Regions from separate parts of the Rhizobium sp. 'Codium 1' genome, predicted to be linked through region 2. Evidence: riboswitches for the same ligand, from Rfam matches in the RefSeq annotation. Region 2 holds a riboswitch; the other holds the start of a gene.

Region 1 (7,000 bases), on a different contig from region 2:
GGTCCCATGCGGCCACACGGCGGAATTTTTCCGTGCTCCAGCGCGACGGGATCCAGGCGATCGGGCCAATGGAAGGCGAGATGGCTGAGAGTGGCGAACGCGGGCGCGGACGCATGGCCGAACCGCTGGAGGTCGTCGCCCGCGTTGAGGATCTGCTTTCGGGACCCAGGCCCCTCGCCGGGCTGAAGGCAGTCGTCACCTCCGGGCCGACACATGAGCCGATCGATCCCGTGCGCTACATCGCAAACCGCTCTTCCGGCAAGCAGGGACATGCGATCGCGGCGGCACTGGCCCGGCTTGGTGCAGATGTGACCCTCGTCTCAGGGCCTGTGATCATACCCGACCCCGAGGGCGTTCGGACATTGCATGTCGAGCGCGCCGAAGAGATGCGCGATGCCGTGATTTCCACGCTGCCGGTCGACATCGCGGTCATGGTCGCTGCCGTGGCCGACTGGCGGGTCGCGGCCTCGGCGGAGCAGAAGATCAAGAAGCAGCCCGGCGAGGCGCCGCCACCGCTGCAGCTCGCCGAAAACCCCGATATTCTGAAAACAATCGGACGCCACCCCGAGCGCCCGCGCCTCGTCGTCGGCTTTGCTGCCGAGACGGAGAATGTCGAGGACAATGGTCGGGCCAAACTCGAGCGCAAGGGTGCCGACCTGATCGTCGCCAATGATGTCTCCCCCGAGACCGGCGTGATGGGTGGCGACCGTAACCGGGTTCGCCTGATTTCGCATGACGGAGTCGAGGCATGGCCCGATCTCACCAAGAGCGAAGTGGCCGAGCGACTGGCGATGTGGATCGCCACCCAGATCGGGGGAACCGGCGCATGAGTCTTTTCGACCGGGACGGATTCGAGGCGCTCGTGCGGAGCCTGCCAGGAACCAGTCTTGTCGACCAGTGGGACGCCCGAGTGGCCAAGGTGGGCGACAAGGTCTTCACACTGCTGACCGATGCCGAACGGCGGATCTGCTTCAAGGTAAGCGAGGAAAGTTTCGAGATCCTGACGGCACTCGGTGGCGTGGCGCAGGCCCCCTACTTCGCCAAGCGCAAATGGGTGACGGTCGATCCGGAGACGGAACTCGCTGCAGCAGAGATAGCAGAGTACATCCGCCGCTCGCATCGCTTGGTGGCCGGTGGCCTGACCAGGAAGCTGCGGGCAGAACTGGGGATCCCAGCTTGACGGGAGAAGTTAGCCGGCCATAGCGGGCTGGCGTACCTGATCGAGCCTGATGCGTTCGACCTGCGGCTTGAACTCAGCGGCATCCAGCCCGTTCCCATTGAGGATCACGGCACTGCCGGCCGTGATTTCCACCCAGGTGTCCGTCTCGTCGTTCAGGGGTTCCGAGACGAGGCAGTAGCTTCCCTTCGGCCCCATGGGGGCGGCATAGAGCGTGGGGGCGTGCTCGTCGGTGGAGTAGCGAACCGCATAGAGCGTCTCGCCGTCGGAAAAAGCCGCCGTCAGGCGAATCCTGGCCTCGCCGGTCAAATGCAGGCTGATCTGTTCGACGAAGCCGACGGCCTCGCTCATGGCGGCGATCGGGCGCTCCCGCAGACCAAACTGCAGGGCGAGCAGGAAGAGGAGTTCGCTGTCGGTGGTACCGACGCGGGCGTGGAAATGTTCGTCGTCCAGCATGCCTTCCATGGGGCGGCGGATGCGATCGAAATTGTCGATCTGGCCATTGTGCATGAAGGACCAGTTTCCATGCACGAAGGGATGGCAATTGTCGCGACGCGTCGCGCCATGGGTCGCGGCACGCACATGGGCAAGAAAGAGCGGCGAACGGATCTGGCGGGCAAGGCTCTTCAGATTGCAGTCGGACCAGGCGGGGAGAACATCGCGGAACCGGCCGGGCTCGGGGCGATCACCATACCAGGCGATGCCGAAACCATCGGCATTGGTCGCAGTTTTCGCGCGTGTTGCGCAATGGGATTGCTCGATCAGGGAATGAGCGGGCGAGGTGACGAGCTCCTCCAGGAAGATCGGAACTCCGCGATAGGCTGCCCAGCGACACATATGTCCTTACAACTCCCAATCCGCCGAACCACCGACGACTTTCATCCAGTCTTGGCTCGAATGGCTAACGATTTGCAAACGTCACTGCTTTCATGACAGATATTTATCCGGGCCGGCAATGGCTTTCCGCAGTGCAACACGAGCAAAAGTGAACACTGCGTTGCTTTTGGCGCTCCTCCGCAGCCTCCTTCGATCGTCTATATTGGCTGCAACCGAAGCCTTTCGTTCCGAGGAGATCCCCGATGTCCATACGTCCCGTCAAACATGAGAGCCGCGCCACGCCGACCATGGAAGGCGCCGGCGTCAAGCTGCACCGCGTCTTCGGATTCGGCGATCCTGACATGACCGATCCGTTCCTGATGATGGACGACTTCCGCAACGACACGCCGAGCGATTATGTCCGCGGCTTTCCGTGGCATCCGCATCGCGGCATCGAGACGATCACCTATGTGCTTGCCGGGACCGTCGAACATGGCGATAGCCTGGGCAATCAAGGTATGCTGGGCGCCGGTGACCTGCAGTGGATGACGGCCGGTAGCGGGATCCTGCACCAGGAAATGCCAAAGGGCGATTTCGCCGGCCGCATGCACGGTTTCCAGCTCTGGGCCAACCTGCCCTCGTCGCTGAAGATGACGAAGCCGCGCTATCAGGACATCAAGTCAGCCGACATTCCGGTCGTCGTGGACGATGACGGGACTTCGGTCCGTGTCATCTCCGGCGAATTCTGGGGCAAGAACGGCCCGGTCGACGGGATTGCCGCCGAACCGGTCTATCTCGACATTTCGGTGCCGCCGGGCAAGCGCAAGTCCTTCCCGGTCGATACCTATCGCTCGGCATTTGCCTATATCTTCGCCGGCTCCGGGTCGTTCCGCGATGCGTCGACGCCCTTCGGCGTCAAGGTCGAGAAGGAGTATCTAGGCGAAGAGCTGAATATCCGCGACCTCTCCGGAAACCGTACGCTCGTCGTCTTCGACACCGGCGACGAGATTATCGTGCAGGCGGGCGAGCAGGGTATCCGTTTCCTTCTCGTGACAGGCAAGCCGATCAAGGAGCCCGTCGCCTGGCACGGGCCGATCGTGATGAACACCCACGAAGAGCTGATGCAGGCGATGAAGGAGCTGCAGAACGGAACCTTTATCAAGGCCGAGCATTAAACCCCGCAGTCAAGTTCACCTTGCCCGGCGGCACTCCACCGCCGGGCCTTCTTTTTTTGTAGATCCCGTCTCCCAGCCATCAACTCTGCCCCGAGACCTCCCACAGGGCGTGGAAATGGTGGACCGGGCCATGCCCCGAACCGACGGACAGTTGACCCGAAGTCCGGACCGCGTCTCCGAGCCAGGCCTTGGCGAGCCTCACAGCCTCCGGTGTTTCGAGGCCCTTCGCCAGTTCGGCGGCCAGGGCGCTCGACAGGGAACAGCCCGTGCCATGGGTGTTGCGCGTAGGGATGCGATTGGCCTCAAACCACGTCACGGTTCCCCCGGCCACCAACACGTCGGGGCTTTCCTGGCCCGGCAGATGACCACCCTTGACGAGGGCGGCCTCCGGGCCAAGGCCCGTCAGCCTGATGGCCTGGGACTCCACGATCCGCCGGTCGCAGGCTTCGGGGTCGCCGAGCAGAGCCGCGGCCTCCGGCAGGTTGGGCGTGAGCAGTGTGGCCAGCGGCAGGAGCTCGTTCGTCAGCGCGTCGATCGCCTCCGGGTCGAGCAGAGCGGCCCCTCCCTTGGCGATCATGACGGGATCGAGCACGATGGGGATGCCGCGATGAGGCCTCAGCATATCGGCGACCGCGCGCGCGATGCCGGAGTTGGCAATCATGCCGATCTTCACCGCATCGACGCGAATATCGGCAAAGACCATGCGGATCTGCTCTGCCACGAAGCCGGGATCGAGCGGCATGACGGCCGAGACCCCTCTCGTATTCTGGGCGGTCAGCGCGGTGATGACGGCCATGCCGTAGCAACCGCGCGCGGAGAAGGCCTTGAGGTCCGCCTGGATGCCGGCACCCCCGGAGGGGTCGGAGCCGGCAATGGTGAGCACGTTGCGGATGGGGGACGATGGCATCTCGGCTTCTCCTTTGCGGGTGGAGAAGCGACGGGCAGACGCAGAGAGCCCGCGGCACCCGAGCGACTCCCTCCGCCAGCATGATCTGGTTCAGGTTCAAAGGGTGCTTCTCAGCCCGGCTTTCGCCGGACGCCCCTGTCTCTCGAGGTCGAGACTAGGCGAGAGTGGTGTCTCTGTCACTCATCTCTCGCCGATTTAAGTGTTTGCAGGCTTGGCCCGGAGCAGCTAGGGGAGCCTCATCGCGCATTGGACCAGAGGAGCCACGCCTTGCATCATTCCCCCGACAGGCTTTTCGACCGCTCCTATGACGCTTTTCTCTTCGACATGGACGGGACGCTGCTCAACTCCATCGCCGCTGCCGAACGGGTCTGGAGCCGCTGGGCGCTGAGGCATGGTCTCGATCTCGAGACCTTCCTGCCCTTCATGCACGGCAAGCGTGGAATCGACACGATCAGCGCGCTGAACCTGCCCGGCATCGACGTGGTGCAGGAAGCTCTCGAGATCGAGCGCGGCGAAATCGAGGATCTCGACGGCGTTGTTCCCATTTCGGGTGCCGTCGCCTTTCTGAAAAGCCTGCCTGCGGAGCGCTGGGCAATCGTGACTTCGGCGCCTTCCGCTCTTGCGCGTGCCCGCATTGGTGCTGCCGGCCTGCCACAACCGCTGCAAATCGTGACGGCTGAGGATGTGAAGATCGGCAAACCCGATCCGGCCGGCTACCGCCTCGGCGCGCAGAAGCTTGGCGTCGATCCGTCCCGCTGCCTGGTCTTCGAGGATGTACTGGCTGGCGTCAGGGCCGGAGAAGCGGCAGGGGCCGATGTCGCCGTCGTCACGGCCACCCACGCCCAGCCGCTCGAGACATCACATCCGACCATTGAAAGCTATGAGCGCCTGCGGGTCGACTTCCAGCCACCGTCAGGGCTGCGGATCGCTTCGGCAATTTGACGGGTCGAGAGGCAGGTGGCGAGCCAGCGCCGCCACCCCCCGAGACAGATCACGCCGCCTTGACGGCGTGATACTCCTTGATGGCAACCATCTTGATCGCCGGGTAGCGTTCGGACTCGTAACGAAGCGAGAACTGGTCTTGCGCCATGAAGACCGGGTCGCCATCGAGATCGCGGCAGATGTCGCCACGGCGCTGGGTCATGAACTTTTCAAGATCATCCTTCTGTTCGGCCGAAATCCAGCGGCAGACGGAGAAGCGCGACATTTCGAAGGAGACCGGCAGGCCGTATTCGCCCTGAAGGCGCTCCTTCAGCACGTCGAGCTGCAGCGCGCCGACGACGCCGACGATGGCAGGCGAGCCGTCTTCCGGCGAGAAGAGCTGCACGACACCTTCTTCCGCCATCTGCTGCAGGGCTTCCTTCAGCTTCTTTGCCTTCATCGCATCTTCCAGACGGACACGGCGCAGGATTTCCGGCGAGAAGTTCGGCACGCCCTGGAACACGAGGTTTTCGCCTTCGGTCAGGGTATCACCGATGCGCAGCGTGCCGTGGTTCGGGATGCCGACGACATCACCGGCGTAAGCCGTATCGGCGAGCTGGCGCTGCGAGGCGAAGAAGAACTGCGGTGCCGTCAGGCCCATCTGCTTGCCGGTGCGGGCAAGGCGCGCCTTCATGCCGCGCTCCAGCTTGCCGGAGCAGATGCGGGCAAAGGCGATGCGGTCCCGGTGATTGGGATCCATATTGGCCTGGATCTTGAAGACGAAGGCCGTCATCTTGTCTTCGGCCGCGTGCACCGTTCTGACATCGGCGACCTGGTCGCGCGGCGGGGGCGCAAAGGCGCCCAGCGCGTTGATCAGGTCGCGCACGCCGAAATTCCGCAAGGCGGAGCCGAAGAAAACCGGCGTCATGTGACCTTCGAGGAAGGCCTTGTGATCGAAGGGCCGGCAGGCTTCCTGGGCCAGTTCCAGCTCGTCGACGAAGGTGGCGCGCTCGTTTTCCGGCAGGTTTTCGGCGACGTTCTTCGGGTTGTTGACCGCGAGCGCCTCGACCTGCTTGTCGGAGCCGCGGAAGGTGTTGTCGACCAGATTGTAGGAGCCACAGAAGCTTTTCGAACGACCGACGGGCCAGGTGATCGGGGCCGTGTCGAGCGCCAGCTTCTCTTCCACCTCGTCGAGGATCTCGAAGATGTCGCGGCTTTCGCGGTCCATCTTGTTGACGAAGGTGATGATCGGGATGTCGCGCATGCGGCAGACCTCGAACAGCTTCAAGGTTCGCGGCTCGATACCCTTGGCGGCATCGATGACCATGACGGCCGCATCGACGGCGGTCAGCGTGCGATAGGTGTCGTCGGCGAAGTCTTCGTGACCCGGTGTGTCGAGGATGTTGAAGACATTGCCGTCATATTCGAAAGTCATGACGGACGTGACGACCGAGATGCCGCGCTCGCGCTCGATCTTCATCCAGTCCGACCGGGTCTGGATGCGATCCTTCTTGGCCTTCACTTCACCGGCGAGCTGGATGGCGCCGCCGAACAGCAGCAGCTTTTCGGTGAGTGTCGTCTTACCCGCATCCGGGTGCGCGATAATAGCAAAGGTGCGGCGGCGGGAGACCGCCTCGGCGAGCGTTTCGGCCATGATCGTGAAGTTCCTTCTGGTCGGGCGGTTATCTAGCGTTTCACCGGCCAATATGCAATTGAGCGCGACAAACAAAGGAATCCTGCCCATGTCCGCCATCCGCTCCGACGTCCCAGGTCCCCTGCTCACGCTCAAGCGCCTGCCGCATGGCGAGGGGCTGGAGCTTCCCGCCTACGAGACGGCGGGGGCTGCCGGCATGGATCTGCGCGCGGCCGTCGATGACGGGGAACCACTCACGCTCGCGCCCGGCGCGAGGGCGCTGGTTCCAACAGGCTGGATCATGGAAATCCCGCACGGTTTCGAGGCGCAGATCCGGCCGCGCTCGGGGCTCGCCTTCAAGAACGGCGTCA
Region 2 (7,000 bases):
ACATGCGCCATCTCGTGGCTGAGCACGGCTGCGACTTCAGACGCGTCATTGGCGAGCGCCAGAAGACCGCGCGTGACATAGAGATAGCCGCCCGGCAGCGCGAAGGCGTTGATCGCGGGCGAGTTGAGGATGGTGATGCGATAGGACTGATTCGGGTTTTCCGAGACGGCCGTCAGCGCGCCCGCGATGCGGGCGACGAGACGTTCGGTCTTGGAGTCGGAGTATTCCCCGCCATAGGAAGCGACGATGCGCGGATGCTCGCGGGCCCCCATCTGGGCGCGCGGGTCGCCCTTCTGGACTTCGTCGACGATCTGCGGATTGCTGGATGGTGCGACAGACGGCTCGTAGGCTTGCTCGAACAGAGACTGGCAGGACGATAGGACCAGCCCCACAGAAATCAGCACGGCTACGCTCGACGCGAGCCTGAATGGCCGTCTCTGCCGATTCACTTCGGCAGCCATCGCGCTGTTCCGGCTCAAAAACTGCATCCTGCCCCTTCACCTGAGCCCGGACGATTGCCGATTTGGCCGACCGCCGGGTGCAGCATCAATTGCCCTCTGCCGCCATCGCCTCGCACCGATCCGGCAGTCCTTCACATAGTGCGAAAACACCGCATGCTCCAGAAGATAGTCACGCCAGAGGAAATGACCAATGGTCTTGCCGAAGGAACAACTATTCCTGACGCGCATGGCAGGCGTGGACGACCAAATTAAGGCGATTGGCGTGTAAAGGTATGCTCGCCGAGGAAGTTCTGCACGGCAGCAATGTCGTGGCTCTGGAAGAAGGTCATCTTGTCGGTCTTCGCGAGCACATGTCCATCATCGATGAAGGTGACATCGTCTGCCAGCCGCTCCACATCGCGTGGGTCGTGGGTGACGATCAGGACCGTGGCGCGGGTTTCGGCATGGAGGTCTACGAGCAGTTCGACCATCGCGGCACGCAAGCCTGGATCAAGGGCTGCAAATGGCTCATCGAGCAGCAGAACCGGGCGGTGGCGCACCAGCGCGCGGGCAAAGGCCACGCGTTGCCGCTCGCCACCCGAGAGCGAGCCCGGCAGACGACGTTCATATCCCGGGAGTCCGACGCGCGTCAGAGCATCTGAAATCGCCTTGCGGTCGGCAGGTGTCAGGCGCATTGCCGGATGGATGCCGAGCCCGATGTTTGTAAAGAGGTCGAGATGGGAAAACAGGTTGTTGTCCTGGAAGACCAGAGAAACAGGGCGCTCTGCCGGTGCCAGATCTGTCACATCACGTCCGGCGATCTCGATACGGCCGCTGTCCGGCCGCTCAAAGCCTGAGACGAGGTTCAGCAAAGTCGACTTGCCTGAGCCCGAGGGACCGACGACGGCTGTGATCCGTCCGCGCTCGAAACCGCAGTCGAAATGGAAGGCGCGGTTCCCCAGCGTCAGGTGGACGTCGTCGAGGCGGATGCCGGTCGAGGCTTCATCACGCATCGGTTCTCTCCCGTGGGTTGTTGGGGGCGATACGTGTTCCCGGCGCTCCGATCAGCGCCAGAACCAGACAAATTGCACCAAGAATAAGGGCGAGCCCATCGGCATCGGTGCTGCGATAGCTGCCCATCCGGGCATAGATAAGGGCGGGTAGGGTCAAGATGTTTTCAGAGCCGAAGAGAGCGACTGCCCCGAGGTCACCGAGCGACAGCGTCATGGCGAAGGCGAGTGCCGTCAAGAACGGCCGTTTCAGGACCGGCCAATCGACGCGGCGCAGGCGCTGGGTGACGGAGAGGCCGAGGCTTTCGGCCAAGTGTCCGGTGCCAGCCCGATGCTCTCGATAGGCGGGTTCCAGCACGCGCACCGCAAAGGGCAGTGCCATCAGGGCGTTTATGCCTGTGACGATGAAGGGTGCGAAGGTCGCGACCTCGCCCCGAGGTCTTAAAGCCAGGAACCAGCCAGTGGCGAGGACGCTGGTGGGGACGAGCAAGACCAGCGAGGAGACCGCGGCGAGCGCAAGCGAGAAGACGCGGTTGCCGGCATTTTGTGCGCGAGCCGTCGCGATGTCGGCGCGAGCTGCGATCACGCCATAGGCAAGCAGAGTGGCAAGCAGCCCGGCAGAGAGAGCCACACCCAGACTGGTGAAGGATGCCTGTTGAAAGGCCGCCTGGGAGAGAAGTCGACCGAGATCAGCCTGGAGGCCGGAGACGACCACCTGGCCGAGCGGCAGGATGAGGAAAAGCGTGGCAAACAACAGGAGCAGCCCGTCGGTGAGGCGGACAAGCGGACGCCGTCCGTCGAAGCGTGGGAAGTGTCGACCGCTGGTAACACCGGTATCAGGTGCTGCCGGCAGGAGACTCAGGCCAGCGAGGATCAGGCCTGTCACCGTGATTTGCAGGAGCGCCAGGGACACGGCGCGCTCCGGATTGAAGTCGAAGCGCAGCGCCTGGTAGATGGCAACTTCAATGGTCGTCGCCGCAGGGCCACCACCGAAGATCAGCACCAACGTGAAACTCGTTACACAGAGCATGAAGATCAGACCTGCTGCTCCGGGGATCACACGGGCCAGAACCGGCCACTCGATGAAGCGGAAGGTGGAAAACGGCGAAAATCCGAGGCTTGCCGACATGCGCCAGTATTCCGCCGGCACCCGCTCGAGGGCTGACAGCATCAGGCGGGTTGCCAGCGGCAGGTTGAAGAAGACATGGGCGACGAGGATGCCGGTCAGTCCGTAGATCGAGATTGGCTGGTCGAGGCCAAGTCCTGTCAGCGTATCGTTGACGATGCCGCTTCTGCCGAAGATGCCAATCAGCCCGAGCGCGCCGATCAGGACTGGCAATCCCATCGGCACGGCCATCAGCCGGATCAGCCAGATGCGACCTGGGAAAGCCGGCTGTCTGGCGAGTGCACTGGCGACCGGCAGGGCCAAGCCCACGGAAAGAAGCGTGGAGAGGAAGGCCTGCCAGAGCGTAAAGGATAGAACCGATCGGATGACGGGATCAGCGAAGGCGGAGAGAAGACCGCCCGACAATCGTCCCGCGAGGAGGGCCGTCAGCGCGATGCCGACGAAAGCCGTCACGACCATCAGAACGAAAAGGCCACCCGCAAGCGCGGGCAGCCTCTGTCGCCGTGACTGGTAAATCGGGCGGATCATACGAAACTATTTCAGCGTCATCGCTTTGAGCCATTCGTCGATCCAGGCCTGTCTGTTGGCCGCGACTTCGGGGGGTGCCATCAGAAAGGTCGTCTTCGGCTGGACCAGCTTGCCAAAGGCTTCCGGCAGAGGTTCCGACGTCGACGCGACCGGCATCATCCAGTTGTTGGTCGGGATCGTGTCCTGAAATCCGGGCTCAAGCATGAAGGCAAGAAACTGGCGGGCCAGTTCCTTCTCCGGCGCATTTTTCAGGAGGCCGGCGACTTCGATCTGGATGTAATGGCCCTCGGAGAATTCCGCCGCCTGGTAGCGGTCGGTTTCTTCGGCGACCATGTGATAAGCCGGCGAGGTGGTGTAGGAGAGCACCATCGGCGCCTCACCCTTGGTGAACAGGCCATAGGCTTCCGACCAGCCGGGCGTGACGGTGAGCACGCGGTCCTTGAGCTTTGCCCAGGCTTCCGGTGCCTTGTCGCCATAGACCGACTTCACCCAGAGCAGCAGGCCGAGGCCCGGCGTCGAGGTGCGCGGATCCTGAATGACGATCTTCTGCGACGGATCGCCCTCAACCAGTTCCTTCAGGCTTTTCGGCGGTGTCTTGATCGCTTCCGTGTCGTAGATCACGGCGAAATGGCCGTAGTCATACGGCAGGAAGACATCGTCGCTGAAGCCGCCAGGCACCTTCACCGCGGCGGCATCGACGCTGTGTTGTTCAAACAGGCCGGTCTGCTTGGCTTCCTCGACAAGGTTGGTATCGAGCCCGAGCACGACATCGGCCTTGGATGTCTCACCTTCCAGCTTGAGCCGGGTGAGGAGCGCGACGCCATCGGCAACGCCGACGAAAGTGACCGTGCAGTCACAGGTCTTCTCGAAGGCTTCCTTGACCTTGGGGCCGGGGCCCCATTCGGAGACGAAGCTCTCATAGGTGTAGACGGTGAGCGTCTTTTCGGCAGCTGCGGCCGGCAAAACGAAGCCGAGAATGGCGGTCGAAAGGCCGCCGATAAGCATGGAAACAGTCCTGGGTCGCATAGCGCCCTCCTCCTCAATCATCATTGCTGTCGGGATAGGGCGCCTGAAATCGTCGCGTCTAATCCCTCCGCCGGTCTTAACCGGATCAGGTTCCGCGGGTTGGCATGAAGCCTCTCAGCATTCCGGTTACGAAAACCGGAAGGCACCCCGTTAGAGCAGACTTGAGATAGCGCGCTGGGACTTTGAGCGCAAGGTGCGAACATTCAGTCGCCGCGGCCTTGATGTTGGGAGACGCCAAGCGTCGGATGATGGCGAGGAATTGAGGCCTTCAGCCCTCCAGTTCCTCACGCAGCATTTCGAGTTCCAGCCATTCCTCTTCCATGCGGGTGATGTCGGCGCGCAGCTTTTCCATTTCGGCGGCGAGCTTGTTGAAGCTTGCCGGATCCTTGGTGAAGAGGTTGGGATCAGCCATCTTCGCTTCGCGTGCGGCGATTTCTTTCTCCGCCTTTTCCATTTCCTTGGGTAGGTTTTCGAGCGCAAATTTCTGTTTGAAGGAGAGCTTGCCCTTACCCTTCGAGCCTGAGTCTGCGGGCTTGCCGCCCGATGCTTCCTGCGCCTTTGCTTTCTCGGCCTTTTCCACCCGCTTGCGCTCGTCCTCGACGCCCTTGCGCTGGGCGAGCATATCGGAATAGCCACCGGCATATTCGATCCAGCGGCCATCGGGCGCATCCGGATTTGCCGGCGCAATCGTCGAGGTGACCGTGCGATCGAGGAAGTCGCGGTCATGGCTGACAAGGATGACGGTGCCGGAATAGCCAGCAACGATTTCCTGCAGCAGATCGAGTGTCTCGATGTCGAGATCGTTGGTGGGTTCATCGAGAATGAGCAGGTTCGAAGGCTTGGCCATGATGCGCGCCAGCATCAGGCGCGCACGTTCGCCGCCTGACAGGTTGCGGATCGGGGTGCGAGCCTGTTCCGGCTGGAAGAGGAAGTCCTTCATGTAGCCGGTGACGTGCTTCTGTTCGCCATTGACCAGCAGATTCTCCCCGCGGCCGTCGGTCAGATAGTGGGAGAGTGTATCCTCCGGATTGAGGTCCTCACGCTTCTGGTCGAGCACGGCGATCTCGAGATTGGTGCCGAGTTTCACGACACCTTCATCTGGTGCCAGCTGGCCCGTCAGCATCTTGAGCAGTGTCGTCTTGCCTGCACCATTGGGTCCGATCAGACCGATGCAGTCGCCACGATGCACGCGGATCGAAAACGGTGCGACGATGGCACGGTCACCATAGGTCTTGGTGATCTTGTCGGCCTCGATGACGAGCTTGCCGCTTTCCTTGCCTTCTGTCGCGGACGCCTGAATTGTTCCCTGCGGTCGCTTGTGGCCGCGGTAATTGGCCCTCAACGTCTGCAGGTTGCCGAGGCGGCGCATGTTGCGCTTGCGACGCGCGGTCACGCCATAACGCAGCCAGTGCTCCTCCCGCTCGATCTGGCGACCGAGCTTGTGCTGCTCGATCTCTTCCTCTTCGAGGACTTGGTCGCGCCACTCCTCGAAATGAGCAAAGCCGCGGTTCAGCCGGCGTGACAGGCCACGATCAAGCCAGACGGTGGCGGTCGAGATCTTTTCCAGGAAGCGTCGGTCGTGGGAGATGAGAACAAGTGCGCTGCGGCTCTTCGACAGTTCCCCTTCCAGCCATTCGATCGTCGGCAGATCGAGATGGTTGGTCGGCTCGTCGAGCATCAGGATGTCCGGCTCCGGCGCCAGGACCCGGGCGAGTGCTGCGCGGCGTGCCTCGCCGCCTGAGAGTTGCTGTGGGTCTTCCTGGCCGGTGAGGCCGAGGTGTTCGAGCAGATAGGTGACACGATAGGGATCATCGCCCGGTCCGAGCCCCGCCTCGGCATAGGCCTGAACGCTGGAATAGCCGTCGAAATCCGGTGCCTGCTCCAGATAGCGGATCGTCGAGGACGGATGGCGGAAAACCTCGCCGGACTGCGCTTCGACAATTCCGGCGGCGATCTTCATGAGTGTCGATTTGCCGGAGCCGTTGCGGCCGACGAGGCAGATCCGGTCTCCCGGTTCGACCTGAAGGCCCGCGCCGGCGAGCAGCGGCGTACCACCGAAAGAAAGCTGGATGTCATCGAGTTTGAGAATGGGAGGCGCCAAGGTTTCAGGCTCCGGAAAGATCGTAAGGGCGGGCGAGCAGCATGGCCCGGCCACGGGAAAGGGAGACCGAGATCGGGCCCTCAGCGATGTTGGAAATCGTGCGCGACGAGCCGAAGGGCAACCGGAAATCCTGGAGCGGATAGCGCGCATTGCGGATTGTCAGGCCTTCGAGCATGGTGAAGCCGAGCACGGAGAAAAGCGCACCCTTGGGCAATTCGAGCGCGAGTTCGCTCTGTTCGACAAAGGGATAGGCCTCTTCCTCGCCTGAGGTGAGTACGACCTCGTAGCCGTCTTCGACCAGGCCGAGCGCGTTCAGGTAGTGCTGCAGTGCATGGTCGGACCGCTCGCCTCCGAGAGCGCCGGCGAAAATCAGCCGGGTGGCGCCGCGTGCGATTGCTTCGGCGACTGCGATTTCACCGTCTGTGACGGCCTTGGCGGCGGGGTAGGTTCGCCGTTCGACGTTAGGAAAGCGCTCGATCAGAGTGGTGTCGCTGCTGTCAAAATCGCCGACCCATAGCTCGGGTGTCACACCGAGTTTCGTCGCATGGCGCATGCCGCCATCGGCCGCGATCACGCGGCTTCCCTTGGTCAGCGCCCGCAGGCGGTCCGTGACGGCCAGGCTGCCGCCGAGCAATAGGGTGAAAGAGGTCAAAGTCATGGCCAGCCCATAGCGCATCTCTGCCCAAAAGGGAAAGGTCAATGCTGAGGGGAAGGCGCCCGCACTGGCGGGAGAGAGTCGCCCGGACAGACCTCTGCGAGGGGTCCGGGT

Evidence for each region. A riboswitch is a leader RNA that binds a small molecule or an ion and turns the genes downstream of it on or off. The one in region 2 is predicted to bind thiamine pyrophosphate.
Region 1: another riboswitch for thiamine pyrophosphate. It lies ahead of thiD (bifunctional hydroxymethylpyrimidine kinase/phosphomethylpyrimidine kinase); the one in region 2 lies ahead of thiB (thiamine ABC transporter substrate binding subunit).

What each region holds. Positions count from the first base shown of each region.
Region 1 is NZ_JAJGPW010000001.1:764,927-771,926, forward strand. Features, by position in the region: gene coaBC (bifunctional phosphopantothenoylcysteine decarboxylase/phosphopantothenate--cysteine ligase CoaBC) at 1-830, shown strand, start outside; gene LJE98_RS03635 (MmcQ/YjbR family DNA-binding protein) at 827-1,180, shown strand; gene LJE98_RS03640 (class II glutamine amidotransferase) at 1,190-2,014, opposite strand; gene LJE98_RS03645 (pirin family protein) at 2,257-3,168, shown strand; gene thiD (bifunctional hydroxymethylpyrimidine kinase/phosphomethylpyrimidine kinase) at 3,248-4,075, opposite strand; TPP riboswitch at 4,126-4,222, opposite strand; gene LJE98_RS03655 (HAD-IA family hydrolase) at 4,343-5,017, shown strand; gene LJE98_RS03660 (peptide chain release factor 3) at 5,067-6,650, opposite strand; gene dut (dUTP diphosphatase) at 6,739-7,000, shown strand, end outside.
Region 2 is NZ_JAJGPW010000003.1:298,004-305,003, reverse strand. Features, by position in the region: gene LJE98_RS10875 (M48 family metalloprotease) at 1-488, opposite strand, end outside; gene LJE98_RS10870 (ATP-binding cassette domain-containing protein) at 710-1,453, opposite strand; gene thiP (thiamine/thiamine pyrophosphate ABC transporter permease) at 1,446-3,104, opposite strand; gene thiB (thiamine ABC transporter substrate binding subunit) at 3,111-4,109, opposite strand; TPP riboswitch at 4,176-4,290, opposite strand; gene LJE98_RS10855 (ABC-F family ATP-binding cassette domain-containing protein) at 4,399-6,231, opposite strand; gene LJE98_RS10850 (thiamine diphosphokinase) at 6,236-6,889, opposite strand.